DNA from 3 places in the Pseudoalteromonas sp. TAP-3C genome. Region 2 is predicted to be linked to each of the others. Evidence: predicted binding sites of a transcription regulator. Region 2 holds the regulator's gene; each other region holds the start of a gene.
What was found. Region 2 encodes sigma-54, which starts transcription at its own class of promoters, with help from an activator protein. Its sites were predicted from a motif close to GTTGGCACGNNNNTNGNNT; they were not measured.
Positions count from the first base shown of each region.

Region 1: a site for sigma-54 is predicted at 2,054-2,072, ahead of AC6H44_RS15705 (YggN family protein). Genes of this name have one in related genera too.
Region 3: a site for sigma-54 is predicted at 6,446-6,464, ahead of AC6H44_RS12270 (DUF1328 domain-containing protein). Genes of this name have one in related genera too.

Region 1 is NZ_CM187618.1:3,348,691-3,359,172, reverse strand. It holds gene AC6H44_RS15730 (cytochrome b/b6 domain-containing protein) at 1-161, opposite strand, end outside; gene AC6H44_RS15725 (AzlC family ABC transporter permease) at 263-964, shown strand; gene AC6H44_RS15720 (AzlD domain-containing protein) at 964-1,263, shown strand; partial or broken gene AC6H44_RS15715 (glutathione peroxidase) at 1,285-1,461, shown strand; gene AC6H44_RS15710 (PA3496 family putative envelope integrity protein) at 1,537-1,722, opposite strand; gene AC6H44_RS15705 (YggN family protein) at 2,110-2,907, shown strand; gene AC6H44_RS15700 (hypothetical protein) at 3,661-3,801, shown strand; tRNA gene AC6H44_RS15695 (tRNA-Ser) at 4,025-4,115, shown strand; tRNA gene AC6H44_RS15690 (tRNA-Ser) at 4,169-4,261, shown strand; gene AC6H44_RS15685 (RNA-binding protein) at 4,396-4,881, shown strand; gene AC6H44_RS15680 (aminotransferase class V-fold PLP-dependent enzyme) at 4,865-5,989, opposite strand; gene AC6H44_RS15675 (PrnB family protein) at 5,991-7,160, opposite strand; gene AC6H44_RS15670 (GNAT family N-acetyltransferase) at 7,365-8,504, shown strand; gene AC6H44_RS15665 (DUF938 domain-containing protein) at 8,481-9,071, opposite strand; gene AC6H44_RS15660 (class II fumarate hydratase) at 9,274-10,482, shown strand, end outside.
Region 2 is NZ_CM187618.1:279,716-290,197, reverse strand. It holds gene lptC (LPS export ABC transporter periplasmic protein LptC) at 1-216, shown strand, start outside; gene lptA (lipopolysaccharide transport periplasmic protein LptA) at 206-745, shown strand; gene lptB (LPS export ABC transporter ATP-binding protein) at 742-1,467, shown strand; gene AC6H44_RS01320 (RNA polymerase factor sigma-54) at 1,536-3,032, shown strand; gene hpf (ribosome hibernation promoting factor) at 3,058-3,345, shown strand; gene ptsN (PTS IIA-like nitrogen regulatory protein PtsN) at 3,350-3,802, shown strand; gene rapZ (RNase adapter RapZ) at 3,821-4,663, shown strand; gene AC6H44_RS01300 (HPr family phosphocarrier protein) at 4,688-4,960, shown strand; gene mgtE (magnesium transporter) at 5,097-6,455, shown strand; gene AC6H44_RS01290 (YgiQ family radical SAM protein) at 6,555-8,738, opposite strand; gene AC6H44_RS01285 (SRPBCC family protein) at 9,268-9,816, shown strand; partial or broken gene AC6H44_RS01280 (DUF2806 domain-containing protein) at 9,825-9,968, shown strand; gene AC6H44_RS01275 (TIGR04219 family outer membrane beta-barrel protein) at 10,012-10,482, opposite strand, start outside.
Region 3 is NZ_CM187618.1:2,612,756-2,623,237, reverse strand. It holds gene AC6H44_RS12305 (BPSS1780 family membrane protein) at 1-742, shown strand, start outside; gene AC6H44_RS12300 (regulatory protein RecX) at 742-1,194, shown strand; gene alaS (alanine--tRNA ligase) at 1,214-3,814, shown strand; gene AC6H44_RS12290 (aspartate kinase) at 3,821-5,038, shown strand; gene csrA (carbon storage regulator CsrA) at 5,129-5,320, shown strand; gene AC6H44_RS12280 (YcxB family protein) at 5,373-5,840, opposite strand; gene AC6H44_RS12275 (hypothetical protein) at 5,988-6,179, opposite strand; gene AC6H44_RS12270 (DUF1328 domain-containing protein) at 6,228-6,401, opposite strand; gene AC6H44_RS12265 (OadG family protein) at 6,887-7,132, shown strand; gene oadA (sodium-extruding oxaloacetate decarboxylase subunit alpha) at 7,144-8,925, shown strand; gene AC6H44_RS12255 (sodium ion-translocating decarboxylase subunit beta) at 8,940-10,070, shown strand; partial or broken gene AC6H44_RS12250 (aldo/keto reductase) at 10,204-10,482, shown strand, end outside.

The DNA.
Region 1 (10,482 bases), 340 kb from region 2:
CATATAACCCGCGTTGAGATAAGCGCTAAAGTAAAAAAACCTGCTAAAAAATGAAGCTCTATCATGCCCTCTTCTATACTAAAATAAAGTACGGCAATACTCAGCACTAATAACCAATGAAAGCTTCTTAAAAAACCATCCCATACTTTTACTTTGAACATTGCACCTTCCCTAAAAAAAACAGTATCATCTAAAACGCTAACTATTTTAGCATTTTAAGGTATCCTAATGAGTCTTTCTACCGTCACACAGAGTAAAACACATGCAGTCAATTAAAAAACCATTATTAAAAGGCTTTTTAGATATGTTGCCATTGTGCTTGGCGGTTATCCCTTGGGGCATCTTATGTGGCTCATTAGCCATACAAAATGGCTTTAGCCCGTTTGAAACTCAAGCCATGTCGCTACTGGTATTTGCAGGTTCAGCGCAACTGGTTGCGATTGAGTTGATAGCAGGCAACACGCCACTACTCACTATTTTGTTTACTACATTTATTATTAGCTCTCGCCATTTTTTATATGGTTTGGCAGTACGCCATAAAGTAATTGAACAGCCCATGCGCTGGCGCTTACCTGTCAGCTTTGTGTTGACCGATGAGCTATTTGCCTTTTCGCACCACCCTCGCGCCTATCGTACTAAAACGCGTTTAATTTACGCACTGAGCGCAGGTTTTAGCTTTTATATTGCGTGGAATATTTGGACTCTTATCGGTATTATTGCCGGTACTATGCTGCCAGATCTCACCAATTTAGGGCTCGATTTTGCAATTGCTGCAACCTTTATTGCTTTAGTGATCCCAGGAATAAAAAACTTAGCCACACTTGTCACTGTTATCGTAGCAGGCATAAGTGCCACCCTATTTAAAAGTACAGGCTTTGAGCTGTGGTTAGTATGCTCAGCGCTATTAGCAATGAGCGCAGGCTATACTGTTACCAGAATAACAAAAAATAAGGACGCCAAGTAATGATGATAACTATTTTACTTATGGCGTGTATTACTTTTTTTACCCGCTATTTATTTTTACATCGCGCTCTACCATTTAAAGTAGGGCCTAAAATGCAGCAATTTTTAAGCTTCAGTGCGCCCGCTGTTTTAACCGCTATTTGGGTGCCAATTGTATTTATAAATGACGAAGGCATTAATCTAAACTGGCAAAATCCTTACCTTAGTGCAGCGATAGTGGCGATTATAGTTGCTTATAAAACGCATAATATTTATCTAACTACACTGGCTGGCATGGGGCTATTTTTAGTTTTAAATTAACAAAAAAGTAATGGCGGTGTTCGCTATTTAAAATCTGTATTACCCGGATTTTTAACACGAAAAATTAAGTGGAACTTTACCAAGTTTTTGATTGCCGCAGACGGCGCACCAATTAAACGCTACGCACCTTTTACTAAACCTGAAAAGCTGGAAAAAGTGATTAAAAAAGCATTGCTGGCCGCTAAAGTTTGCGACTAAAAATTATAAAGAGGCTTAAAGCCTCTTTATTACCAACTATATAAAACCAATATGTTGGTATCAATTTATACTAGCTCAATCAATGTAATCGTTTAAGTCATCTTCACCTAGGTTTTTACGCAAACGTTTTTGCTCCAGGTAATCCTCTAACTTTCTTTTTACCTTTTGCTTTTTCTTGTCGTGTTGATTACGCCCGACCATTTCGTATTCGTCTTCAACAAAATCATCATCTAGCGCATCATAACTAAATGTCTTACCCACAACCCACTCCATAAAGTGTTTGAGACCAATCACGGATACTTGTATCGCGATAATTGGTGAAATTAAAATGTTCGACATAAATTTACTGTACAAATTTACGTCAAAATAAAGCCACATCGCTATCTTAAATAGTCTCTGTGTCAGTATTGTGAATAAGTAGCGCTAAATTTGAATTGTGGAAAGTGAGAGTTTTTTATCGTATCGATAAATTTTACTTATTAGTATTTAATTATTGGTTATTTTGACCAAATTTTAGCTTTTTAAATGACTGTGCTTTCAGCTTCAAAGCACCTTTAAAACCACAACTCACTGTTTTTAAATACTAAAAACTATTGGCACCAAATTTGTTATAAGTTAATTATCATCAACAAAAAACAGAGAATAAACATGAAAGAATTATTATTAGTTAGCGCAATTATGTGCAGCCCCGTCGTAATGGCTCATAACGATAACAGCGCCTCAATTTCATTTAGTAACGACGAGTGTAAAGTTGAGTTTAAAAATGATGTACGCATCAAGCCAAATGAATTGGAAATTTTTACAAACGCTGATCAGCGTATGTTATTTACTACCCAAGGTAAGTTGTCCATCAATGGCGAACACATAGCATTAAATAGTACACAGCACCAAGCATTGCTCGACTACACCGATAATTTACGCGCAAAATTACCTGAGGTAGCTAATATTGCACTTGATGGAGTTAAAATTGCAGGCGTTGCATTAAAAGAAGTCGCCAATGCATTTAATATTGATGGTCTCGATAACATTTCAACTTTAATGGACGATATTCAACAAGAAGTAGAGGGTACATTTTATCAGCAGGGTGCATTTGTAATGGGCCAGCAAAGCTTTACTCAGTTTGGTGAAAACTTTGAACAGCAGTTTGAACAACAAATAGAAACGGCCGTTGAGTCGGCCGTGATGCAATCAATGGGCAGCATTTTAGTGGCCTTAGGCTCTGAGCTAATGGGTTCAGGTGGCGACATGCAAGCGTTTGAAGAGCGCATGGAAAATATGGGTACACAAATAGAAGAAAAAGTAGCGCACCATACAAAAAAACTTGAGCAACGTGCAAATACACTGTGTGATGACTTTGTTGAAATCGCACAACAAGAAACCCAACTTGCTGCACAAGTGCCTGCATTAAAAGGCTATGAGTTATTCACTATAAAACAGCAGCACTAATAGAATAATACGCTACATTGACATTAATCTCCCTTTGCGGCATGTGCTTTTAAGCTATGCCGCATTTTGCGTTTTTACCCCCACCAGCACCATTTAACTCAAATAATAGTATGTTGAGCGGATCTGCTCTTGCTGTGCAGAGCCATTTTGTGGCTTTATAGTAAAAAATAAAATCTTCACTTGTCTTATATGGCTTAAAATATCGTACGAGCTAATGTTTATAAGCCCTAATTGCAACCCATTAAAACCACCTCTTTTAAGTTTTATATCCCTGAGGCGGTTCAATCCCCAGTTAGAAGCGCTTAAATACGCTACTAACTCCAAAGTGCCTAGTAACCTAGGCACTTTTTTTATAATTTAAACACTCCGCAACACTATTTTTTATAATTTATTTAATGCTCTTCTCTGACAAATAATTAACCAGCTATAAATAGCATGTTAAATCTTTGAGCAAAGCAAAATAAAACCTAATAAATACAAAATAATTTAATCTGAATAACTATTCAAAAAATTCTTTTTATAAACAAATTAAAATTAAAATAATCGAAAAACACCCATATAAAAGCAATATAGCCAATTATTAAAATGAATAAATATACAATTTTAAAAAAATAGTCATTAATATAGTAAGTTAAAAAACCTTTCGGATTAAAAAAACTAATACTTCACCAGTAATTTTTATCGCTTTATTTTTAACCAGCCCACGGGCAAAATGTACATGTTTTCAACAGACACAACCTTGGAGCGAATACAATGACCCCAATTAATACATTAAATCAAACAGCCACAACTCACGTTGCAGTTAAACCAACTAATCGCAAAGCGAAAATGTTAGCTAAACTTAACCGTTACGGAAAAAAATTAGCACTTGGCAGTGCCATTCAATACAAATAATCACCAACCATGATTTTTGTATTGTTGCAGCAAACACCCAACCACTGAAGAACATCCCTTCTTTAGCTCCACTTGTTTGCTGCAAACCCCTTCAGAGTTACAAAATCATCTTAAACTTCCATAATTTATAAAAAAAACCTTATTTACGCTCGCTTTTTAAGCAAACGATCTTTTTGCTATTTACACAGGCAACTCTCCTAAGTATTATCCTGCATCACGACGTGGAGAGATGGCAGAGTGGTCGAATGCACCGGTCTTGAAAACCGGCAGGGGTTTATAGCCCCTCTAGGGTTCAAATCCCTATCTCTCCACCACTTATTTGTATTAATTGGTTTTTTCCGATTGATAGCATGCTGAATAATGCGTCGGAGAGGTGTCCGAGTGGCCGAAGGAGCTCCCCTGCTAAGGGAGTATAGAGTTTGTAGCTCTATCGAGGGTTCGAATCCCTCCCTCTCCACCATTACTAATTATAAGCCACTTAGTTGTGGTTTTTTTGTGCCTAAAATTTAGCGCACGTTAATAAATTAAACAAATTGTAAGCTCTTACAACTTAGTGCATTATAAATGGCACTTTAAACCAGCTTAGGTTTAACCATGGCAAAGCGACTATTACTACTGTGTTGTTTGAGTACCTGCAGTGTTAACGCTGCAAATGAAGTGACCGTTTATAAATGCATCATTAAAGGAGTAGCTACTTTTAGTCAAACCCCTTGTGCAAAAGACGCTCAAGTGATCACACTTACAAACGTCAACATCATGCAAACGAATACATCACATGAAAACACACAACTTGCCGATACTTCTGTTGCAGACTATCTTGAAGTGCAGCAAATAGAGCGCGATATTAAGCAGCTTGAACTTAAAATTAAACAATACCAACAACAATACACAGAAAAAAAACAGCAAATCGATTACATTACCCAAGATAAAGCAAATCGCTTAGGGGCCCGCTCAATTGCAGATGCGATTGCCACTGAAACGGCGGCACTTAAACAAAAATTTGATCCGCAAATAAAGCAAGCGCAACAGCAAATAACAGCACTTATTCAAAAAAAGCAACAGCTTAGTCAGCAGCCTTAAGCACATTTTTTACGGTATCTATTAAGGTTTGTATTTCTGACGACGTATTATAAATATGCGGTGAAACACGCATACCAAGTTTTCGCACATCTACGCTTATTTTTGTGGCTTCTAGGGCTGCTAATACAATCTGCTGATGCTCAGCAAAATCTAAAATAGCGGTACCGCTACATTGCTCTTTAGCGCTAGGTGATATTAAAAAAGCGCCCAATTGCTGCTGAATTAACTCAAGTAACATCAAGTTGTGCAATCTCACTTGCTCAACGCCAAATTCAACAATGGATTCAATACTATGAGCGGCAATAATATAAGGAAGTACCGAGGGCGTACCGCCCCAAAACTTAAGCGCTTTAGGGTGATATTCAAAATGCGAAATATCAAACTCAAAGGGGTTTTGATGTGAAAACCAGCCAACATCTTTTGGTTCGCACTGTGTTATTTGCTTTGGATTTACCCATAAATAAGCAGCTCCAGGACCGCCGCATAGCCACTTAACACTTGAGCCAATCATAAAATCAGCATTTAACATCGTTAAATCTAATGGGATCACACCTGCAGATTGCGCCACATCAATAATTGAGAGTGTATTCGTGACTTTACTCAGCGCCACAATATCGCTTATGGGCGCTTGCACCCCGGTATTTGAATAAACATGGCTAACAAATACCCCATCAATCTCTGAAGTTAAATAACGCTGCCATACTTGTATATCACTCAAGTCTTCATCCTCAGGGATGTAGCGTATTTTTGCACAGTCAGGCAGTGCTTTTTGCATTACAAACCCCATACTGGGAAAATCAGCCTGCGCCATTAATACCGTACACTGTGGTTTATTAAATATAGGGTGTGACATCACCAATTTAGTTAAACCACTGGATAAATTAACCTGAGGGCAAAATTGCTCACTGGGAGCATTAAACAGCTGCCCTAATGCATCAGTAAACTGCGTAACAGCAGGCAGCCACTGTTGCCATGGCTCTTTTACACTTTCTTGCCAAGGAGTAAAAAAGTGTTCAGTGGCATTTTCTAAGCTCGTTTTTAATGGGCGGCCAACAGAGTGGCTTAATAAATAACAACCCTGTGGCATACAAAAATCATTTTTAGCCATATTAATTAATCCACTGTTTTAGCGTGTTTAAATCATCAAAACGCGTATTAATATCGTCACGCTTAGCCGCTGCGCGCCTATCTCTTAACTTAGCTAATGAATCGAGCAGTACCGGTAAAGGAGGTCCACTGGCGGTTACTTTACTCATATGCTGTTGCTGCATGTGCTGTGATGGCTGAGCAATAAACTTTTCTACCAGCTGATTATGATGACCGATAGCGGTGTTGCCATGTAATTTACACACTTGAATAAATAGTTTGCCATTTTTTTTAAACCACGCTGTGTGTTTATATTGCTCAGCCTCTAAAAAGTCATCCATTAAGCTTTGCATACGCATGGCTTCACGCAGTATTTGTTGATCCTCTGGCATCATATATAAAAACTTATCCACCAGCATTTGTGAGTAACTCGGCTCATTGGCACTGCAAAGCCCTAGCAGCATATCGATAACATTAATACCGGCAAAATCGCCTGCATTTGCACCACGATAAACTTCTTTTCCTACTCTGTATGGCTTGTAATACGGGCGCACGCAATTAAAAAAGCGCTTGGTGTCTAGTTGTGTGTACAAGGCATTATTCGACGCTATTACATCCATTAATGCCTTTTTAACCACCTCAAGTAGTTCGGCTGTAACGGGGTGAGAAATACCCAAGGGCAATATCTTTAATAACGCATCGCTCGAGCGCTTATACGCTAAAATGCCTTGGGTGTTGTAATCTAAAAAAAGGGCTTCATCATCAAGATTTGTAAAGCGTTTATAGGTACCATTAATGGCTTTATTATGGGTGGTTAAATGCGCGGTGGCAAAACGAGGCGTTACTCCAATAGAAGCGCCAATGTGCATAGCAAGTGCCGATGCCTCTATCAACGGTGAAGTACTTTCTCTGCTTGGCTCTGTAATTTCATGCCGACGACAAGCCGCCATAAACAAACCAACATTACCAAGCAAATCGAATGCACTATCAAACCCCTCATCAGTATTACCCTCGGCCAATAAATTACTGATAAATGCATTGCCCTGCTCTTTCAATGCCTGCTTTAAATTATCACCCACGCCTTCTACATTCGCCTTATCGGCTTGTTGCCAATATAACTGCTCTAATTGAGAGTTTAAGATAACAAACTCAGATCTAATCCAACCATCAAACTCAGTAGTGTAAGAACTCATGACTATATCCTGTTATTATTATTTGTTAACAAAGCGCTCAGCCAGTAATAGTATTGTTAATCAATATCTTGCAAAAACACTTAAACGCGATAAGCTCATAGACTTTCTACCTTAGCACTGAAAGAACAAATGAAAAACACGCCGCGTATTTTAATAACAACTCTTTTACCCTTTAAACTCAACATATAAATTAGGCCTGTCATTATGAGTTACTTTTCACACCAATGGTTTAATAGCATCGATCAAATTGATGCAACACAGTGGCACTGTTTTTTTGGCAATGAACCTTTTACTCAGCATGCTTTTTTATATGCATTAGAGCAAAGCCAATGCGTAAGCGCTCAAACAGGTTGGCAACCCCATCACTTAGCTATTTATGAGGACGATATACTCATTGCGCTTGCCCCAGGTTATTTAAAAGAACACTCCTATGGAGAATATGTATTTGATTGGGCATGGGCTGAGGCTTATGAAAATAATGGCCTAGATTATTACCCTAAATGGTTATGCGCAATTCCCTTTAGCCCCATTGAAGGGCAAAGAATAAGTATTGCGCATAGCAACCCAAAGTTAGTGTATCAATACATAACAGAGCAACTTAATATTCACAGTAAAGAACAAGCATGGTCAGGCTGGCACGTAAACTTTTGCGATAAAACGCAAGCCACAGCGCTTAATGATGCAGGTGCCATGCTAAGAACCGGCGTGCAGTTTCAATGGTTCAACAACAACTTTAAAGATTTTGACGACTTTCTAAAAACCTTTAATGCCCGTAAACGCAAAGCCGTCAAAAAAGAACGCGCTAAAATTACAGAGCAAAACATCAGTATTGAATGGCTTAAAGGCGAGCAAATTACCACCGCCACTATGGAGCTTTTTTGTGAGTTTTATCAACGAACTTACTTGAAACGTTCGGGCCATTTAGGCTATTTAAACAGTGAGTTTTTTGGTTTGTTACAGGCTTTAATGGCTGACAAATTACTCATTATGCTAGCCAAAAAAAACCAACAAGTGATTGCTGCAACATTAAGCTTAATTGGCGAAAACACTCTTTATGGCCGCTATTGGGGTGCCAGTGAAGACGTTGATTCACTTCACTTTGAGCTGTGTTATTACCAAGGAATTGAATACGCGATTAAGCATAATATTCACTGTGTTAATGCTGGCGCACAAGGGGAGCATAAAATAGCACGTGGTTTTCAACCTGTTACCACTTTCTCAACCCATCACATTATTCATCCTGAGTTTAATAATGCGATTAGCGACTACTTAAAACGCGAACGCCAGCATATACATATTTATAAACAGCAATGCACTACACTATTGCCGTTTAAAAACGAGTAATTGATTATTAGCTGGCATGGCATTATCACTCACCAACGAAAGCCCCGCATCTTTAGCTAGTTGCGCAACCGCTTCAAAATCGCGAATACCACTGAGAGGATCGCGACTTTGCAATAAACTATTAAACTCGTTATTACTGGAACTAGTAAATTCCCCTTTATATTTAAAAGGCCCATACACACATACAATTCCTTGCCCGTTCAAATGCAGTTTTACCGCGGCAAAAAAACGCGTAATTAATTCCCAGCTCACTATGTGAAAGGTATTTGCTGTATAAATTGCATCAACCTTGCCCACTGGCCAAGCCTCGTTAAGATCAAGCAATAAAGGCGAATGCAAATTTGCAAGTTGCACCTCGTCATGCCACAGCTTTATTCCTTGATGGTTAACCTCACGATCGCTGGTATACCATTGTAAATGTGGTAATTGTTGGGCAAAAAAAACACTGTGCTGACCAGTCCCTGAGCCTATTTCGAGTACCGATGCTGCATTTTTCAAAGTAGGTTTTAACACTTCAAATATGGGTTTTTTATTATTTTCACAGGCTTGCGAGAATGGTTTGGTCATGTTGATGCACCTAAATTACAAATCAATGCACAGTAGTAGAACAAATTTCAGCTATTTTGTCGTGAATAAATTAACCATGAAAGTAAATATGAAACAGGCCACATTTTCATTTTTGACTATACCGTTGTAAATAACAATAACAGCACCATATCTTTTTATATTGCGCAGTTTAATGTCGCACATTCTCTTTTTAGGAGTACTCATGAGTAACTTTAGAACAGAATCAGATAGCATGGGCACACTCAACGTCCCTAAAGATGCACTTTATAAAGCACAAACCCAACGCGCCATTAATAACTTTACGATTAGCAGCCTCACTATGCCTCAGCAGTTTATTATTGCCTTAGCATATATAAAGCAAGCAGCTGCGCTAGCTAATCTAAAATTAGGCCATTTAGATAAAACCAAGGCAAACGCAATCGACCATGCCTGCCAAGAAATTATTGATGGCAAGCATTATGAGCACTTCCCCGTTGATGTTTTTCAAACTGGCTCAGGCACTAGCTCAAATATGAATGCTAATGAGGTCATTGCAAGTTTAGCCTCAAAACACGCCAACCAAGCTATTCACCCAAACGACGATGTAAATATGGGGCAAAGCTCGAATGACGTCATTCCCACGGCCATTGCTTTAAGTAGCGCAATAAGCGTTAAGAAAAAATTACTGCCCGCATTAGCAAACTTAATAGACGCCTTAGAGCAAAAAAAAGCAGACATTGGCCATATAGTCAAAACCGGACGCACACATTTAATGGATGCCATGCCAGTGACCTTTGAGCAAACACTCAGCGCATGGCAATCGCAGGTAATGCATGCAGCCAGCGGTATTGAAGATGCTTTAAAGCGTGTATGCAAGCTAGCACAAGGTGGTACAGCAGTAGGAACGGGTATTAATGCCGACCCGCAATTTGCAGCGCTATTTGCTCAAACACTAAGTGAAAAGGTAGAGATTCAATTTACCCCCAGTGATAACTTTTTTTATAATATTGGCTCGCAAGACGCGATTGTTGCTTTATCTGGGCAATTGAAAGTCTATGGCGTTGCGCAAATGAAAATAGCCAACGATTTACGTTGGATGAACTCAGGGCCGCTCGCAGGACTTGCCGAGATAGAGCTTGAAGCATTACAACCCGGATCATCAATTATGCCAGGCAAAGTAAACCCGGTGATCCCAGAAGCTGCGGCAATGGCTAGTGCGCAAGTAATCGGTAACGACGCAACAATTACAGTAGCAGGCCAAGCTGGTAACTTTGAGCTTAACGTAATGCTCCCGGTAATTGCTTATAATATTCTGCAAAGTACAGAAATACTTGCTAACAGCGCGCAGGCATTAGCAGATAAAGCAATTGCTAGCTTTAAAGTTAATCAAACCCAAATTGACAAAGCATTAACTAAAAACCCAATTTTAGTG
Region 2 (10,482 bases):
GTAAAAGCTCAGAATTTAATAGATAACGCCATGATTGACTCTATCACTGCCGACAGCATCAATGTAGATATAAAACTGCTAACCATGCAGTCACAGCAGAGCGTTGTTATTACAGGACCTAATTTAAAAATCACGGGGAAAGGCCTTGAGGCCGATTTAAAAACCGAAGTGATTAAACTTATTAACCATACGCGAACCCTATATTATGACCAATAAACTACTTAAAATTTTAATTGTTCCTTCACTATTGATTGCTTTTCATAGCAATTCAGCCGACACGACTGCAGAGCCTGCCGCTAATCAAATCTCAATTAGTGCAGACAGGCAAGAAGGTCAGTTAAAAGAAAACGTTGGCATTTTTGAGAAAAATGTTGAAATTATACATGGCAATCGCCGTATCACCGCTGATCGCTTAGAAGTACATAAACGTGATGACTTAGGCGAAAACAAACAACTTTTAATTGCCACGGGCAGCCCTGCCTATTTTGAAGAAAAACAAGCGAATGGCAACATCATGAGCGCCAGCGCTAATGAAGTTCGTTACGATGTATCGCAGCGCTTTTTAACCTTAATAGGCGATGCCAGCATAGCTCAAGCAGGACAAAAAATAACGGCAAAAAGCATCACTTACGATATAAAGCAGCAGTTGATTAGCGCTGAAAAAGACGAGGATTCAACAGACCGTGTACATACTATTTTAGTGCCACTTGAAAGCAAAAAAGTAGGTGATAAAGGCCAACCATGAGCATATTAAAAGCAGAGCTATTAGCAAAAAGCTATAAAGGCCGTGAAGTGGTTAAAAACGTAGGGTTAGAGGTTGAAGCTGGCAGTATTGTGGGCTTATTAGGCCCTAATGGTGCAGGTAAAACCACCACTTTTTATATGATTGTCGGCCTTGTACCGAGCGACAAAGGTAAAATATCAATTGATGACAAAGACATTACGTTATTACCAATGCACAGCCGAGCGCGTTTAGGGATTGGTTATTTACCACAAGAGTCATCAATTTTTAGAAAGCTGACAGTTTATCAAAACTTAATGGCTATTTTAGAAACACGTAAAGAACTAAACAAGCAACAGCGCGAAGAGAGCTTAAATAATTTACTCGATGAATTTAGTATTCAGCATATTCGCGAAAGCCAAGGTATGGCTTTATCGGGTGGTGAGCGTCGACGCGTTGAAATTGCCCGCGCTTTAGCTGCAAACCCTAAATTTATTTTATTAGACGAACCCTTTGCTGGGGTCGATCCTATTTCTGTACTAGATATCAAAAAAATTATAGAACATCTTAAAAATAGGGGGATCGGGGTACTAATCACTGACCACAACGTCCGTGAAACACTTGATGTTTGTGAAAAGGCCTACATAGTTTCTCATGGGGAGTTAATTGCATCTGGCACACCCGAGTACGTATTAAACGATAAAACAGTACGCGATGTTTATTTGGGCGAGCAGTTCAGGCTGTAATAGTGTGTTATTCCACTAAGCATCTGCTAAGATTAATTATACTAATTTATAAGGATTGTTAGAGATAAATGAGGCAATCATTACAGCTGCGCATGGGCCAGCAACTTACAATGACCCCACAATTGCAACAAGCCATTCGCTTATTGCAGCTCAGTACATTGGATCTCCAGCAAGAAATACAAGAGACGCTCGACAGCAACCCTTTGCTTGAAGTAGAAGAACAAGACTATAGCGAAGATACGGCAGGTAAAAACGAACAAAAAGCGGATAACGATGATTTAACGCTAAGTGCTTCAGCTGACGATAAACCGAGCGAGTTTGAGCAAGATAGCGGCGAAGCCATGAGTAAAGACACCATTAGCGATGATATGGCAATGGATGTGACATGGGATGAATATATGAGCGCAGCGCCAGCGGCTTCATCTGGGCCTATGCCTGAAGACGAATCTATTTATCAAGGCTCCTCGACAGAAACACTGCACGAATATTTAATGTGGCAACTTCAACTTACGCCATTTAGCCCAACCGATGAGGCTATAGCGATTGCCATTGTTGAAGCGGTAGACGATTCAGGTATTTTAACCCTTAGCTGTGAAGAAATATTAGAGAGCTTTAATCAAGAAAGCAGCGATGAAGAAGTTGAACTGGATGAAATAGAAGCCGTGTTAAAACGCATTCAGCTGTTTGACCCTGTAGGTATTGCTGCGCGTAGTTTACAAGAATGTTTGTGTATTCAGCTAAATCAGTTTGACAAAAACACGCCTTTTTTAAATGAAACAAAAATGATTTTAACCAGTCATATTGATCTATTGGCAGCACGTGATTATCGCACGTTAATGAAAAAAACAAAGCTCAAAGAAGATGAGCTTAAAGAGATCATGAGGCTAATTCATACGCTCAACCCGAGACCGGCAGACACTATTGTTAGAGAAGAGTCTGAGTATGTTATCCCTGATGTATCGGTTAAAAAAATTAAAGGGCGTTGGGTGGTTGAGTTAAATCCAGATAGCATGCCTAAGATCAGAGTAAACAGCCAATATGCGGCTATGTCGCGTACGGTTAAATCAAGTGGTGATAGCCAGTTTATTCGCTCGCACTTACAAGAAGCAAAATGGTTTATAAAAAGCTTAGAAAGTAGAAACGACACGCTACTTAAAGTGACTAACTGCATTGTTCAACAACAACAGGCTTTTTTTGAGCATGGTCCTGAGGCAATGAAGCCTATGGTACTTAATGATGTTGCTGAAATGGTAGAAATGCATGAGTCGACCATATCGCGAGTAACCACACAAAAATATATGCACACACCACGCGGTATTTTTGAACTTAAATATTTTTTCTCAAGCCATGTAAGCACAGAAAATGGCGGAGAATGTTCGTCTACAGCAATACGCGCATTAATTAAAAAGTTAATCGCTGCAGAAAACTCAGCCAAACCATTGAGTGATAGTAAGATTGCAGATATATTGGCTGAGCAAGGAATTAAAGTAGCGAGGAGAACCATTGCAAAATATCGCGAATCTCTCGCTATTCCCCCGTCGAATCAACGCAAAAGCTTGATTTAAGGCGTACAACAAAGAGGAAATGTTTATGCAACTTAACTTAACTGGTCGTCATGTAGATATTACCGACTCGCTCAGAGACTATGTAAGCAGTAAATTTGCTAAGCTACAAAGGCACACTGACCACATAACCAATGTGCATGTTATTCTCGATGTAGAAAAACTAAACCAAAAAGCTGAAGCAACCGTTCATGTTAGTGGTGCTGAAATTTTTGCCTCTACCGAGCACCAAGATATGTATGCCGCTATAGACTCGCTGATTGACAAGCTAGATCGTCAAGTAATTAAACACAAAGAGAAACTTGCTCGACACTAACACTATGAAACTAAGCTCACTTATCTGTCAGGACTGCAGTAAAGCTGCGGTCCTTTTTAATAGTAAAAAAAGAATTTTAGAATTTATCAGTGAATTGGCCCACAATAAACTGCCCTATCTAACACAACAAGATATTCTTAATGCATTAACTGCTAGAGAAAAATTAGGCAGTACAGGGATAGGTAAAGGCATTGCAATTCCTCATGGGCGTATGAGTGGAGTACAAGAGCCACTAGCCTTGGTTTTAGTAAACGAAACGGCCATTAACTTTGATGCGATAGATAACCGACCTGTGGATATTTTTGTCGCTCTCATTGTGCCAGACGGTGATAATCAACAGCATTTAAAAACGTTAGCGACTATTGCTGATAAGCTCAGCAACAAGGCGTTTTGCAAGCAGTTACGCAGTGCAAAATCCGATAATGAGTTGTATCAGATAATTGTAAGTGAATCGTAGTAACAATAAAGGTGATAAATGGAGTTAATAATTATAAGCGGTCGCTCAGGTTCTGGTAAATCTGTTGCGCTGCGCGTGGTTGAAGACTTAGGTTATTATTGCGTAGACAATATTCCTTTAAACTTATTGCCAGCATTAGTGCGTAGTGTTTCAGACAGCTACAATAAAATTGCTGTGAGTGTAGATGTGCGTAATCTCCCTAAAGAGCAGCAGCAATTTAATGAAATTATTGAATATTTACCTGGTTTCACTAAACCCACGGTCTTTTATTTAGACAGTGACGATAAAACATTAATAAAACGGTTTTCAGAAACAAGGCGTCTTCATCCTCTATCTATCGATTCATTGCCACTTGATTTAGCTATAAAAAAAGAAAAACAATTGCTCGATGTATTACTCAATCACGCCAACTACATCATTGATACCACAGATTTAAGTGTGCATCAGCTTGCTGAATCGATTCGTGAAAAAATACTCGGAAAAAAAGATAAACAACTCATTATTACTTTTGAATCATTTGGCTTTAAACATGGCATCCCCAAAGAAGCAGACTACGTATTTGATGCTCGTTTTTTACCAAACCCACATTGGGAACCCGAACTTAAACCGCTTACAGGGCTTGATCAACCAGTAAAAGACTACCTAGCCAGTCACAGCATAGTGCAAAAGTTTACTTGGCAAATTCAAACCTTTGTGCAAACTTGGCTGCCTCATTTGGAGCGAAATAATCGCAGCTATTTAACGATTGCTATAGGCTGTACTGGGGGTCAACATCGCTCTGTTTATTTAGCGCAAACTATCGGTGAGAGCTTCGCTACGAGCCACCCTAACGTAAAAATTCGCCACCGAGAACAAGAATAAAATTCACTCAAACGAGAATAAGTAATGCACTTAGAAAATACATTTTTAATAAAAAACAAACTAGGCTTACATGCTAGAGCTGCAACTGTTCTCGCTCAACTTTCTGTGCAGTTTGATGCCACTATCACCTTATTTCAAGATGATAAACAAGCCGCTGGTGACAGTGTACTTGCACTTATGTTGCTCGAAAGCAGCCAAGGAAAAGAAGTGAAGGTGGTGTGTGAAGGCCCTGATGCAGAGCCTGCACTTAATGCAATAGGTGAACTGATAAACCAAAAATTTAATGAGCAAGAATAAAACGACTCATTGTTAAATAACCCTAAGCAAGCGTTAATACTGGTTGAGGTAATTTAGTAATATAAAGTAAAATAAGTAAAAAATTGCATATTACTTATGCCCATCATTGTGTAATAACATTTAATTAAGGACGCCAATGCCTGAAGCTTTAGAACAAGATATTCCACTACAACAGCTAAAGCAGGTGACTAAGTCACTCAATAGTGGTCAATTTGTTCAAGTTAGGCGCATGTTAGCAAAAACGGCACCTTGTGATACCGCCCTTCTTTTAGAATCATCTCCGCATAAAATTAGACGCATGCTCTGGCAATTAGTCGATCCTGATGTACAAGGTGATGTGCTTGAAGAGCTTTCTGAAGATGTACGTTTGGGTATTATTGCGCAAATGGCACCTGAACACATTGCCGCAGCAACAGAAGACATGGGCCATGATGATTTAGGGGAAGTACTGCGCAGCTTGCCTGACAATGTTTACAAAAATGTTGTTAGCGCTATGGATATTCAAGATAGAGAACGCGCAACGCAGGCTTTATCGTATCAAGAGCGCTCTGCTGGCGCATTGATGAATACCGATACCGTTACTATTCGCCCAGATGTAACTCTGGATGTTGTACTGCGTTATATTCGCTTACGCGGTGAGCTACCAGAGGGCACGGATGACTTATACGTTGTTGATAAACATAACTGCTTTTTAGGCGCCCTATCGCTGAGCACTTTATTAACTAATCCTCCTGAAAAAATTGTTCAGGATTTAATGGATGAAGACTGTGAGTCTATTCCCATTTCAATGGACGAAAGCGAAGTAGCACAATTGTTTGAGCGCCATAACTGGATATCGGCACCGGTTGTTGATGACAATGCACTTTTACTAGGGCGTATTACCATTGATGATATCGTCGATGTTATTCGTGAAGATGCAGAGCATAGCCTACTTGGTTTAGTCGGTTTAGATGATGAAGAAGATACCTTTGCACCGGTGTTAAAAAGTTCAAAAAAACGCTCTGTATGGCTAGGAGTTAACTTACTTACCGCATTAGCAGCAGCCTTTGTAGCTAGCTTTTTTGAAGGCACACTGGCTATTTTACCGATACTTGCGGTGCTCAATGGTATTGTGCCATCTATGGGCGGGGTAGCGGGTAGTCAATCTCTGACACTAGTGATACGTGGTATGGCTGTGGGCCATATTAATCAAACTAACCAACGTTTTTTAATGCTCAAAGAGCTCGCCATTGGCGCATTAAATGGCGTGTTATGGTCTTTGCTTATCGCAAGTGTTATAGCAATATGGCAATGGGATTTAATGCTTGGCGCGGTACTTGCCTTTGCAATGTTTATGAACTTAGTGGTTGCCGGTGTCGCTGGTGCATGTATTCCTATTTTACTTAAAAAAATGAACATAGACCCCGCATTGGCCGGCAGTGTAGTACTAACAACCGTGACTGATATTGTGGGTATATTTGCCTTTTTAGGCACCGCCACATGGTTGTTAGTTTAATGGCTTAATATACGTTTATATAGCAAAACACCGCGTGAATACGCGGTGTTTTACTTTATACTATTTTTTTAACCTGATGGTTATAATCCAAAGTTCAAGTTATTTAGCGCGTTGGCGATTACCACCCACCTTAGGTTTAGTGTTTGCCTTTTTAAACTGGCTAAACCCCGTATGGCGAGTAAGCGCAGGACGACCACTCTTATTGCCTTTACTGCCTTTAGTTTGCTTTTCATCTCGGCCTTCTTCTGGCACTAAACAATTAGGGCCTTTACCAATGAGTTTGGCTTTGCCCATACTGCGAAGCGCCTCACGGATCATGGGCCAACCTGCAGGATCATGATAACGTAAAATAGCTTTATGCAAACGACGTTGACGCGCCCCTTTGGGTACTGCAACTTGCTCAGTATTATTTTTAATATTACGTAACGAGTTCATCTCAGTGTGATAAATGGTGGTCGCATTAGCCATCGGTGATGGGTAAAAGTTTTGCACCTGATCAAGCTTAAAATCATTCGATTTTAGCCACAACGCCATATTAACCATGTCTTCATCTTTAGTCCCTGGGTGAGCAGAAATAAAGTAAGGAATTAAATACTGCTTTTTACCCGCTTCTTTAGAGTACTTATCAAATAAGGCTTTAAATTCATCATAGGCACCCATACCCGGCTTCATCATTTTTGATAGTGGGCCGTCTTCTGTGTGCTCTGGTGCTATTTTTAAATACCCGCCCACATGATGAGTCACCAGCTCTTTAACGTAGCGAGGATCACGTACAGCAAGGTCATAACGCACGCCCGACGCAATTAAGATCTTTTTGATCCCCTTTACCTCACGTGCTTTTTTATACAAGTCGATAGTGGGTGTGTGGTCGGTATCCATATGGTTACAAATATCAGGATAAACACACGACAAGCGCCGACAGGTACTTTCTGCTTTTTTACTGGTACAACGCAGTTTGTACATATTCGCTGTCGGTCCACCTAAATCAGAGATAACCCCTGTAAAGCCAGGTACTTTATCTCTAATTTGTTCAATTTCTTCGATAATAGACTCTTGAGAACGACTTTGTATTATACGCCCCTCATGCTCGGTAATAGAACAAAACGAACAGCCACCAAAACAGCCACGCATAATGTTTACCGAGGTTTTAATCATATCGTAAGCAGGGATTTTATTATCACCATAACTTGGATGAGGAATACGCTGATAAGGCAGCCCGAACACCGCATCCATTTCATGTGTTTCAAGTGGATAAGCTGGCGGGTTCACCCAAATAGAACGCTCACCATGGCGCTGAAATAACGCTCTTGCACAACCTGGGTTCGTTTCTTGATGCAAAATTCTTGAGGCATGGGCATATAAAGGTTTGTTAACACTCACTTGCTCAAATGCAGGTAATTTAACATAGGTTTTTTCCCAAGGCTTAAGGCGTGCAGGCTGAATAGTAATTGGTTTTGCAGCCTGTGCTTGTAAATCAATACCGGCTTGCTTAAATTCTGATTTAGCACAGCCAACATCATCCGCACCATAGGGATTAGGAATAGGGTCTATTTTACCAATTTTATCAATGGCGGTTGAATCACTTCCGCGCCAACCAGGCAAAGGCTCTTTACGAATAACCGCGGTGCCTCTGACATCTTGAATAGTATCCATGGTTTCACCGGCAGCGATACGGTGCGCCACTTCAACTAATGGGCGCTCGGCGTTACCATAAATTAAAATATCACCCTTAGCATCAAACAATACACTACGACGTACTTTTTCTTGCCAGTAATCGTAATGAGCAATACGGCGCAAGCTGGCTTCAATGCCCCCTAAAACTAGCAACACATCTTTATAGGCTTCACGACAACGCTGTGAGTATATGATCACTGCGCGATCTGGGCGTTTACCGCCTATATTTCCTGGAGTATATGCATCATCATGGCGCATTCGTTTTTCAGCGGTATAACGATTTATCATCGAGTCCATGTTACCGGCTGTAATACCAAAAAATAAATTAGGCTTACCCAACGCCATAAATGCATCTTTAGAGTGCCAATCGGGTTGAGCAATAATACCCACTCTAAAACCTTGCGCTTCAAGCACGCGGCCAATTACAGCCATACCAAAACTAGGATGGTCTACATAAGCATCACCGCTAATAATAATAATATCGCAGCTATCCCAGCCGAGCGCGTCCATTTCTTCGCGTGTAGTAGGTAAAAATGGAGCCGTACCATAACACTCAGCCCAATACTTGGGGTATGAGAATAAGGCACGCTCAGCTTTTAATGTGCTCATAAAATTGGCCGTTAAATACAAAAGGCGAAGATTATATCCTATCGACACCCTTGTTGATATAGCGCAAAATGGAAGCACTAATTAAAAACATACTATTACTAAAACAAATAAATCATCTATATTATTAGGGTCTGTTGACCTTTGCGGATTACAATTTGTTCAAACTAGGGGCGGTTTAATCGCGGCGCGAGGTTTGTAACCTAGTGGGCTAAGTAAAAACCGAGCAACAAAGAGTAAATCGCCCCTAGGCAGAACCCGAAGGGCAGCGCCTGTTTGGTATTGATGCTGCGTTATCGCCTATTTATGGGGAATAACCACACTACATAGGCTCTACCTTGCCTAAATACCAAACAGACTGCTGCAAATTTAACCTTGAAAGGTCAACAGACCCTACACTGCTAATGTCTACTTTTAGCATCACACGAGGTAGATAAAATAGATAAAAGTAATCGGCAGTGCGCTAAACTATTAAGTTATTAAAGGCTGTTAAATTAAATGAGGAATACCTATTAAACTATTTAAAAAATTAATCCAGCTTTTGGTTAGTTTACTATTGGCTTTTGTTGTTATTGGATTACTGTTACCACAGCATTATCATGTGCAAAAAAGTATCAAAATCAATGCGCGCCCTGCCGTTATCAAATCATTAGTAGCAGATTTTTCACACTGGTATAAATGGTCGCCTTGGCAACAAATAGACCCTAATATTGAATTTAATATTGGCGAGCCAAGTACAGGTACAGGCGCCTATCAATCTTGGCGTGGTAAATGGGGGCAAGGTGAAATGACTATATCTTCATTAAGTGCCAATGAAATTGTATTTAATGTGTTATTTAATCAAGAACATATTATCACGAGTAAAATGCAATTTAACCAACAAACCAAAATCGTAACTTGGCATGTAGAAGGGCAAGCAACAGCGCCGCTGATTTCGGGTTATGTTGCTATATTTGCTGAAAATATATTAGCTAATATAGTCACCTTGGGGCTGAATAACTTAAAAACAGTGGCTCAACTGAGCGATCCTCAAACAATAATGGAAAGTCATGATAGTCAAAACCGCACAAGCCCGCATTAAGCTTGCTAATATTATTGAGTTATTATAAATTTACTCAAACCGGTGATGAAATGTTTAAGTTAATGAACTACCCAGTTAATAAAGTGTACAAACAGTTAATTGGTTCAGCATTTGAAGGGGAGTTTGAATTAGTATGGCACGCTTTAAAATAGCCAAAAAAAAGCCACACAAGGTGGCTTTTAAAATAGTTTTTACTTAAAAGTGCACTTGCACGCCGGCAAATGGACCTGACGCATCAATATTTGTATTAATATCATCTACATCATCAAGCTCTAAAGTCATTGAACGGTAACCCGCTCTAAGTGCTACATCGACGGCTAAATTATCAACAAACTGCCATGCAATACCCATTTGATAATCTTGCACCTTGCTGTCATCAATGGCCAAAAAACTGCCTTCCGCAAACACACTTAAACCAGTAAATGGTAAGCCAGCTTCAAAACGGCCGTAAGCTAAAGGCACTACACCAGAAAATTCTTTTAGCTCAGTAAAGTTAGGACCACCCTGTTGTGAAGTTCCGGTAACAACAATCTCACCATCAAACTGCTTTGCATTTACACCTAAATCAATAGAGATTAAATCGTTATCAAAAATCTCATAATAAAAAATATAATCAATATGCGATAAATCAGTCACTGAGTTTACATCAGTACCAACAACATAATC
Region 3 (10,482 bases), 1.1 Mb from region 2:
GTTTAAAGCCGGTTGGCTAATTTTTAAAACTCAACCATTAACGTTTATTTTTATGCACTTGTTGATTGGCATTGTTGGCCTGTTGTCATTATTTTTGCCGTTACTACAAATAGTGGCTGCGTTGGCAACACCATTTTTAACCGCAGGTTTTTATCAAGCGGTGCTGACTAAACAGCAAGGTGGCAAAATTATGCTAGCCGATATTTTAAAACCGTTTTCAGCCAAAGGAAATCGGCTGGGCTTATTTCGCTTAGCACTTTATCAAATGGGGGCGGGAATTTTAATTGCATTGCTCGCTAATGGTTTATTCGCAGATGCGATGGCGGTTATGACCCAGCCTAACCTAGATCCTAATACAGCCGTTAGCCAAATGCTTGAAAGTATTTCTTTTGCCAATGTGGCGCTGTTTTTAATTGTGCTGTCGGTATACTTTACCTCGTTTGCCTATGCCGTGCCGCTGGTTTACTTTAATAAAGAGCAGCGTATTTTAAATGCCTTAAAAAAATCGTTTATGGTGTTTTATTATAATATTTTACCATTGAGCATTTATGGTATTATTTGCGCATTACTCATGGTGGTTTCGGTGTTCTTATCGTTACTACCGCTATTGATATTAATGCCAATTTGCTACATTAGTTTCTTTGTTTCTTATCAGGCTATTTTTATGCCGGTTGTGCCGCCAAGTGATGACAATAACATTAAGCCTTTAAGCAGCGAGCAAAGCGGACGCTTTGACGCTTAATGGATGATACGTTAAAACAAAAGCTAAAAAACTATGTACTTTGGTTACTTGGAAGGCAAGAGTATTCGCGTCGAGAGTTAACCCAAAAGTTACAGCAAAAAGAAGCAACTGACGAGTTCATAGAAAACCTGCTTGATTGGTGTGAGAAACACAATTTTATAAACGAGCAGCGTTATTGTGAAGGGTTTGTAAGAAAGCATATATTTAAATGCCACGGCTTAAAGCGAATTCAAAGTGAGGCCATGGGTAAAGGGATTGATAGAGCACTGCTTGAAACAGTGGTTGAAGAGCTGGAAATAGATTGGTTTGAGCTCGCGCAGGAAGCGTACAACAAAAAATATTCAACGACACCGGCAAACCTCGAGTACAAAGAAAAAGCTAAGCGCGTGCGCTACTTAATGTACCGAGGTTTTAGCTATGATGAAATAAATTTTGCAATGCAAGCACAGTAAATACAGGTGAGACTTTCACATGCAGCACATGACTACCGCACAAATTAGGCAACAGTTTTTAGACTTTTTTGCCAGTAAACAACATCAAGTTGTTCCCTCTAGTTCGCTTATACCGGGTAACGATGCCACATTATTATTTAATAATGCCGGTATGGTGCAATTTAAAGATGTATTTTTAGGCGCAGAAAGCCGTCCTTATACACGTGCAACCAGTTCGCAGCGTTGTGTACGTGCTGGTGGTAAACACAACGATTTAGAAAACGTAGGTTACACCGCACGACACCATACTTTTTTCGAAATGCTAGGTAACTTCAGCTTTGGTGATTACTTTAAACAAGATGCGATTAAATTTGCGTGGGAATTTTTAACACAAGTTGTAAAACTCCCAAAAGAAAAGCTGTTAGTGACTATTTATCATGATGATGAAGAGGCTTTTGGCTACTGGGCAAACGATATAGGTTTACCTGAAGATCGTATTATTCGCATTGCGACTAGCGATAACTTTTGGTCCATGGGGGATACCGGTCCTTGTGGTCCATGTTCTGAAATATTTTATGATCACGGTGAGCATATTTGGGGAGGCCCTCCGGGTACGCCTGAAGAAGATGGCGATCGTTTCATTGAGATTTGGAACTTAGTATTTATGCAATACAACCGTCAAAGCGACGGGACTATGTTGCCACTGCCTAAGCAATCTGTTGATACGGGTATGGGTCTTGAGCGTATTTCAGCTATTTTACAAGGTGTGCATTCAAACTACGAAATTGATTTATTTCAAGGTTTAATTGCCGCAGCGGCAAGCGTTACCAATGCCCAAGATATGAATGATAAGTCGCTTCGCGTAGTTGCCGATCATATTCGTTCGTGTGCGTTTTTAATCTTAGACGGGGTGATGCCATCAAACGAAGGGCGTGGTTATGTGTTGCGTCGTATTATTCGTCGTGCAGTACGTCACGGTAATAAGTTAGGTGCTAAAGGCGCGTTTTTCTATAAGTTGGTTGCTGCACTTATTGAGCAAATGGGTCAAGCGTATCCAGAACTTGCTAAGCAACAAGAAATTATTGAAAAAGTACTGCGTATTGAAGAAGAGCAATTTGGTAAAACCCTTGAGCGTGGTTTAGCTATTTTAGAGGAAAGCCTAAGTGATTTAACCGGTGATGTGATCCCCGGTGATTTAGTATTTAAGCTTTACGATACCTATGGTTTTCCTGCAGATTTAACAGCCGATGTAGCGCGTGAGCGCCAGATGACGATTGATCATCAAGGCTTTGAAGCATGCATGGCAGTACAACGTAAAACAGCGCAACAAGCCGGTAAGTTTGGTGCTGATTACAATGACCAATTAAAATCAGACAAACACACTGACTTTAAAGGCTACGATAGCACTCATTACCGTGGCACTGTGGTCGAAATTTTTGCCGGTGGCAAAGCGGTATCATTACTTGAAGATGGTCAACAAGGTATTATTGTTTTAGACCGCACGCCATTTTATGCAGAATCTGGTGGTCAAATTGGTGATAGCGGCACAATTACTGTAGCTGGTGGTGAGTTTGTTGTTACTAACACCACTAAACTGGGTGATGCATTTGCACACCATGGCACAGTGCAAGGGCGTATTGGGGTTAACGATAAAGTTGATGCAAATATTGATGCTAAACGCCGTGACAGCATCAAGAAAAACCACACAGCTACCCATATTCTTCACCAAGCATTGCGTCAACTTTTAGGTGAGCACGTATCGCAAAAGGGCTCACTTGTGCAGCCAGATCGCCTGCGTTTTGACTTCTCGCATTTTGAAGCGGTGACCAAACAAGAGCTGCGCGAAATTGAGCGCGTAGTGAATGACGAAATTCGTGGTAACTTTGCACTCAACACTGAGCTAATGGCGATTGATGATGCTAAAGCAAAAGGTGCAATGGCATTGTTTGGTGAAAAGTACGATGACGAAGTACGTGTCGTAACCATTGGTGATTACTCAATTGAGCTTTGTGGTGGTACACACGTCGAGCGTGCGGGCGACATTGGCTTATTCAAAATTGTATCTGAAAGCGGTATTGCTGCTGGCGTTCGCCGTATTGAAGCGGTAACGGGTGCAGAAGCAATTACTTATGTCAGTGAGCAAGAACAGCAATTAGCTGATGTTGCAGCGCTGGTAAAAGGCGACAGTGCCTCAGTACTTGAAAAAGTAACAGCCTTACTTGAAAAATCGAAAGGACTTGAAAAACAAGTTGCCCAGCTTAATGATAAACTAGCCAGTGCGGCAGGTGCATCGTTACTTGATTCAGTGGTTGAAATTAACGGGGTGAAATTACTGGTAGCCAATGTTGAAGGGACTGAATCAAAAGCGCTTCGCGGCATGGTTGATGATCTTAAAAACAAGATTGGCTCAGGTGTTATTGCGCTTGGTGTTGCCACAGGTGACAAAGTAAGCCTAATTGCGGGTGTAACTAAAGACTTAACGGGCAAAGTAAAAGCCGGTGAATTAGTTAATCACATGGCAGGTCAAGTAGGTGGTAAAGGCGGCGGTCGTCCAGATATGGCACAAGCGGGTGGTTCACAGCCACAAAACTTAACGGCAGCACTTGATAGCGTAACCGCTTGGTTAACTGAGCGTACTTAAGCTTAAGTGGCGCTTATAGTTCAAAAATTTGGCGGCACTTCGGTAGGCTCAATAGAGCGTATTGAAGCGGTCGCCGATCTTGTTGTTAAAACCAAACAACAAGGCCACCAAGTGGTGGTGGTGCTCTCGGCAATGTCGGGAGAAACCAATCGTTTAATTAATCTTGCCAAACAAATCGACTCTCGCCCTAGCAGTCGTGAACTCGATGTGTTACTCAGTACTGGTGAGCAAGTCTCTATTGCTTTATTAGCGATGGCTATTATTAAGCGCGGCCATTCAGCAGTTAGTTTATTAGCCGATCAGGTTAATATATTAACCGATAACATGTTTGGCAAAGCGCGTGTAGAAGAGGTTGCTGCAACACGTTTAAAACACGAACTTGAGCATAATCGCATTGCTATTATTGCCGGGTTTCAGGGGCGCGACATTGAGGGAAACGTGACTACGCTTGGGCGTGGTGGTACCGATACCTCGGCAGTTGAAATTGCCGGTGCAATAAAAGCCGATGAGTGTCAGATCTATACCGATGTGGACGGCGTATATACTACAGATCCGCGTGTAGAACCTAACGCACGACGCTTAAGCCATGTTACTTTTGCTGAAATGCTTGAGCTGGCAAGTTTGGGTGCTAAGGTGTTACATATTCGCTCCGTAGAGTCTGCTGGTAAGCACAATGTGCCGTTACGGGTTTTATCTAGTTTCAAACCTGACGCAGGTACATTAATAAGTTTTGAGGAGAGCGACGTGGCGAGCAACGTGGTGTCGGGTATTGCATTTAATGCAGATGAGTGTTTAATTAAGCTACATGGAATGCCGCAAGGATCTAAGCACCTTACAAAAGTTTTGAAACTTTTTGCTGATAATGGCATCGAAATAGATATGATTAATCAAACTAATCATAAAGCTGAAAAAGTCGACTACGCTTTCACAGTGCATTTAAATGATTATTTAAACGCGCTTGATTTGTTAACCGCCGCTCAACAGCAACTAGACGCACAGGTAATTGATGGTTTAATGAATGTGGCGAAAGTGTCAGCTGTGGGTATGGGCATGAAATCCCATTCTGGAGTAGCAAGTTTATTTTTTGATTCGTTAGCAAAAGAGAATATTGATGTGATGTTTATTTCAACCTCAGAAATAAAGATTTCAGTTTTAATAGATGAAAAATACCTAGCGTTAGCTGTTCGTGCATTACATAAGACATTTTTAACAGAAAATGAATAGATTGAGAGTTTTTACTTACTATTTAGTCTAATTTTAATTAAAATGTAAACGCGGAATCTTATAATTTTATTGGAACATGGGAGCAAGAGAATGCTAATACTAACTCGTAGAGTAGGCGAGACCCTTATGATAGGTGACGAAGTTACCGTTACTGTTTTGGGTGTTAAAGGAAATCAAGTTCGTATCGGTGTGAATGCACCTAAAGACGTATCAGTTCATCGTGAAGAAATTTACATGCGTATACAAGCTGAAAAGTCTAACCCTAATCCGGACAATGCTTAATCAATAGAGTATTAAATGTTTAGTTAATCACTATGACATTTGTAAAAGCCACTCACTGAGTGGCTTTTTTGTTTATAAAATCAATGGTTTCATCGTTGAGTATGGCTTTTGAAATGTACTGCATACCGCTTTTACTTTTTAACAGTAGTCCGCGATCTGTGGTAATAATTTCAATAATATCGTGCCACGCTAATTGGTAGTCTTTGTAATGATTAGAAGACGTTATTCCGTTTTCGTCGAAGGTGAGGGTAACTTCAGAGCCTGACGCTCTGCTGAGCATTTGTCTTGTGGCCCACCAAGGGCGGCGATAGTAAAAAGCAATGCATTCAAGTAAGGCTAACATCAGTAAAAATGTGCCCAGGTAATGATCCCCTAAACCATAAATGCCAAATAATCCTAATACAACAAGCAGTGCTAATAAAAAATATTTAGGTTGTGCGCGCTTACTGTAGGGCAACGACTGGTCGAAGCATTCATAAAAGTAAGGTTTATCGAGTTTGTAGGTTGTCGTAAATACCATGCATCTATACTTAACATTTATTTTTTATCATTTTAGCAAGCTATGGCATTAATACGCAGCTTAAATGAGATAAATTATTAAAAACGCTGTAAATTTTAGATATAAAAAAACGACCCTGAGGTCGTTTTAAAGAAAAATGATTGTAAATTAACAGTTTGTTTCTTTAGCATTAACGCCTTCTTTTACTTCTTCACAGGCGTCTTCTACTTTGTTTTGTACATCTGTCACTGCTTCGTCGATGCGTTCACCCGCTTCTTCTGCGTGATTGTCTTCACAACCCATAATAAATGCACTTGCAAATAGAGCAATAGCGACTGCTTTGATTGTTGATGATTTCATAATGTAATTCCTTATATAAAAGTTTAAAAGAGTTTGTCGTTTCGTTATCTATCTGGGGCCTTTACCGCGTAAAGCACCAGAGATAAGTGAAATAACCAGTAAAACTAAAAATATAAAAAATATGATTTTAGCAATACCTGTTGCGGTTCCTGCAATACCACCAAACCCTAAAACGGCTGCGATTAGAGCGATCACCAAAAATGTAATTGTCCAGCGTAACATTGATATCTCCTTATTGTGTTAATATTATTCTAAAGTACTAAAGTAAGCGAATATCGTGCCAGTATATTTTATTTATTAAAATCATGTATTTAAGTTTGTTGTGGTGTTTTTCTTTATTTAATTAGTAATTTTTACGATTTTATCGGTAACTTATTCACAGTTATATATGATGAAATAAAAAGTTATGTGAATCTATTTATTTTGGTAAGACCAATTTCTATTTGGTTTAAGTGTTACTGAATAACTTACTTAATAAGTTTGCTTTATATATCTTTTGTTTATAACGAACATTTTTAATATCTATCTTACAAGGCTAAATAAGCTATTTTAGGTGGTGTTAACTTTATTGATGATATGTTACTTTAAGTTTAATTGGTTTTACCAATTTACAACTTGTGGGCAAAAGAATCGCTTTTGTTATTGTGTGTGAATAATTATTTAAATAAACTGACTTTTTATTTTTTATGGTTTGAAAGGAGAGAATTATGGATATAGGGGCTTCGCTGATAACTGCGGGCAATTTAATGCTGACAGGTATGGTGAGTGTATTTGTATTTCTTTCTTTATTGATTGGTGCTGTGGTAACCATGTCTAAATTGGCTGCCAAATTTTCTCAGCCAGAGGTGGACGCACCACAAAGAGTGCCATCTTTTAAATCTCAAGGCGTACCAAGTGAACACATTGCTGCAATTAGTGCTGCCATCGCTCAGTACAAAACAAATAATAATTAGAGGAGCATGAAATGGCTAAATTGAAAATAACAGAACTCGTACTGCGTGATGCACATCAATCCTTATTAGCTACTCGCATGCGCTTAGACGATATGTTGCCTATTGCTAAAAAAATAGATGATGCTGGTTATTGGTCTATTGAGTCTTGGGGAGGGGCTACTTTTGATTCGTGTATACGTTATTTAGGTGAAGATCCATGGGAGCGTATTCGCGCGCTTAAAAAGGCCATGCCCAATACGCCACAACAAATGCTACTTCGTGGGCAAAACCTATTAGGTTATCGTCATTATGCAGATGATGTGGTTGAAAAGTTTGTAGAGCGGGCGCATGAAAATGGCGTTGATGTATTTCGTATTTTTGATGCAATGAACGATGTACGTAACTTAGAAACAGCTATAAAAGCAGCAGTTAAAGTAGGTGCGCATGCCCAAGGTACTATTTCTTATACAGTAAGTCCGGTTCACACTCTCGATATGTGGCTCACGCTTGCAAAGCAGCTTGAAGAATTGGGCTGTCATTCAATTTGTATTAAAGATATGGCGGGACTACTTAAGCCGTATGATGCAGAAAAACTAATAAAAGCGTTAAAAGAAACGGTTTCAGTGCCTATTGCCATGCAATGTCATGCAACCACAGGTTTGAGTACTGCAACTTATCAAAAAGCCATTGATGCTGGCATAGATATGCTCGACACCGCTATTTCATCAATGAGTATGACTTATGGTCATTCAGCAACCGAAACAATTACGGCAATTGTAGAGGGAACAGATCGCGATACAGGCCTTGATCTAAATCACTTAGAAGAGATAGCCGCATACTTTAGAGATGTACGTAAAAAGTATGCAGCGTTTGAAGGAAGCTTAAAAGGTGTTGATGGGCGAATTTTATTAGCACAAGTGCCCGGTGGCATGTTAACTAATATGGAAAATCAGCTCAAAGAGCAAGGCGCTGCTGATAAACTAAACGAAGTATTACTCGAAATCCCGCGCGTGCGTGAAGATCTCGGTTTTATTCCATTGGTAACACCTACCTCGCAAATTGTTGGTACTCAAGCTGTATTAAATGTTCTCACTGGTGAGCGTTATAAAACCATTACCAAAGAAACTGCAGGCGTATTAAAAGGTGAGTATGGTTCAACCCCCGCACCGATGAACAAAGAACTACAGGAGCGTGTACTCGATGGTAGCGAAGCAATTACCTGTCGCCCGGCGGATATCATTAAACCTGAGCTTGAAACATTAGAAGCTGAGTTAGTCAAACTTGCACAAGAGCAAGGCTTAACGCTTGCTGATGAGCAAATTGATGATGTGCTCACCTATGCGTTATTTCCGCAAATTGGTTTGAAGTTTATTAAAAATCGTAATAATCCTGATGCATTTGAACCTGTTCCTAGCGCCGATGACAGCTCAAGTAAAGCAACTGAACAATCAAAAGCAAGTAACAAAGGTGTTAAGGCCGAACAATACAGCGTTAAGGTCGATGGTAAAGTATACGATGTGGTCGTGGCTCAAGGTGGTGAACTTAAAGAAGTTACCCTCAAAGACTCTGAACATATTCCTCAGTCGGCATCAGTTGCTTCAGGTGAAACCCTTAATGCACCACTTGCCGGTAATATTTTTAAAATTAAAGTAAAACCAGGGCAAGTAGTCAATGAAGGGGATGTGGTGATTATTATGGAGGCCATGAAAATGGAAACCGAGGTACGCGCCATGCATACGGGTACTGTTGCAAACGTGCTTGTGTCTGAAGGCGATTCAGTGTCCACCGGCGATGCAATGATTGCCCTGGCTTAAGGAGTAAATAGAGGATGGATGGTATTTTAAACCTCTGGCATGCCACAGGTATTGCTAACTTTACATTGCCCGGGTTGCTGATGATTGCCGTTGGTTGTTTGTTGCTATTTTTAGCAATAGCCAAAAAATTTGAACCATTACTACTGTTACCAATTGGTTTTGGGGCTATTTTAACCAATATTCCGGTGGCTGGCTTATCAGACCCTGGTGGCTTACTTTACTATGTTTACTATGTCGGTATTGATACTGGTATTTTTCCGCTATTAATATTTATGGGCGTGGGGGCGCTCACTGATTTTAGTGCCTTGATTGCAAACCCGCGTATGTTGCTATTAGGCGCCGCTGCACAGTTTGGTATTTTTGCGACTTTATTTGGTGCTATTTTGCTTAACTTTATTCCGGGGTTTGAATTTAGTTTACAAGATGCGTCAGCGATTGCCATTATTGGTGGTGCAGATGGACCGACAGCCATTTTTTTAGCATCAAAACTAGCGCCTGACTTACTCGGTGCTATAGCCGTAGCCGCTTACTCATACATGGCGCTGGTTCCTATTATTCAGCCGCCTATTATGCGTGCGTTAACAACACCGCAAGAGCGTCAAATTAAAATGCCTGAACTGCGTAAAGTATCTAAAAAGGAAAAAATTATTTTCCCACTGGTGGTACTTACTTTAACGGCATTATTTTTACCCGTTGCCATTCCTTTGGTTGGTATGTTTTGTTTAGGTAATTTAATGCGTGAGTCGGGCGTGGTGGATAGGCTTAGTAACAGTGCCCAAAATGAAATCATTAATATTACCACTATATTTTTAGGGTTGGCTGTAGGCTCCAAACTTGCTGCAGAACAGTTCTTAACCTTAGAAACCATTGGTATTTTAGTGCTGGGTGCCTTGGCGTTTTCTATTGGTACCGCTTCGGGGGTATTTATGGCAAAAGGCTTAAATAAAATATCAAAAACCCCGATAAATCCATTAATTGGTGCCGCCGGGGTCTCGGCTGTACCGATGGCGGCGCGTGTAGTTAATAAGGTCGGACTTGAAAATAATCCACACAACTTCTTACTAATGCATGCAATGGGGCCTAATGTTGCTGGTGTACTCGGTAGTGCGGTCGCTGCCGGTATTTTACTTGCCCTGGTTGGTTAAATATACTTAGACTCAACCTATTAGCGCAGTTTACTGCGCTTTTTTTTGCCTAAAAAACTTAACGTAAACAGTTTCTTGTTTAGGTTTTTTTGTTTACAGTAATCATTCTTTATATTTTTAAGGGCTGTCTAATATGTCACACACTCCGCTGGCAAAATATCTCCCAAATGCAAGTAAGCTGATATTTGGTTGTATGGGCTTAGGAGGTGCATGGGATAAGAGTGCGATCAACAGTGCGCACTTACAGCAAGGACATGCATGCATAGATACAGCGATTGAGGGCGGAATTAATTTTTTTGATCATGCTGATATTTATACCTTAGGTAAGGCTGAACAAGTGTTTGGTAAGGTGCTTGCTCAGCGCCCAAAGCTTAGAGAAAAAATATATATCCAGTCTAAGTGTGGTATTCGT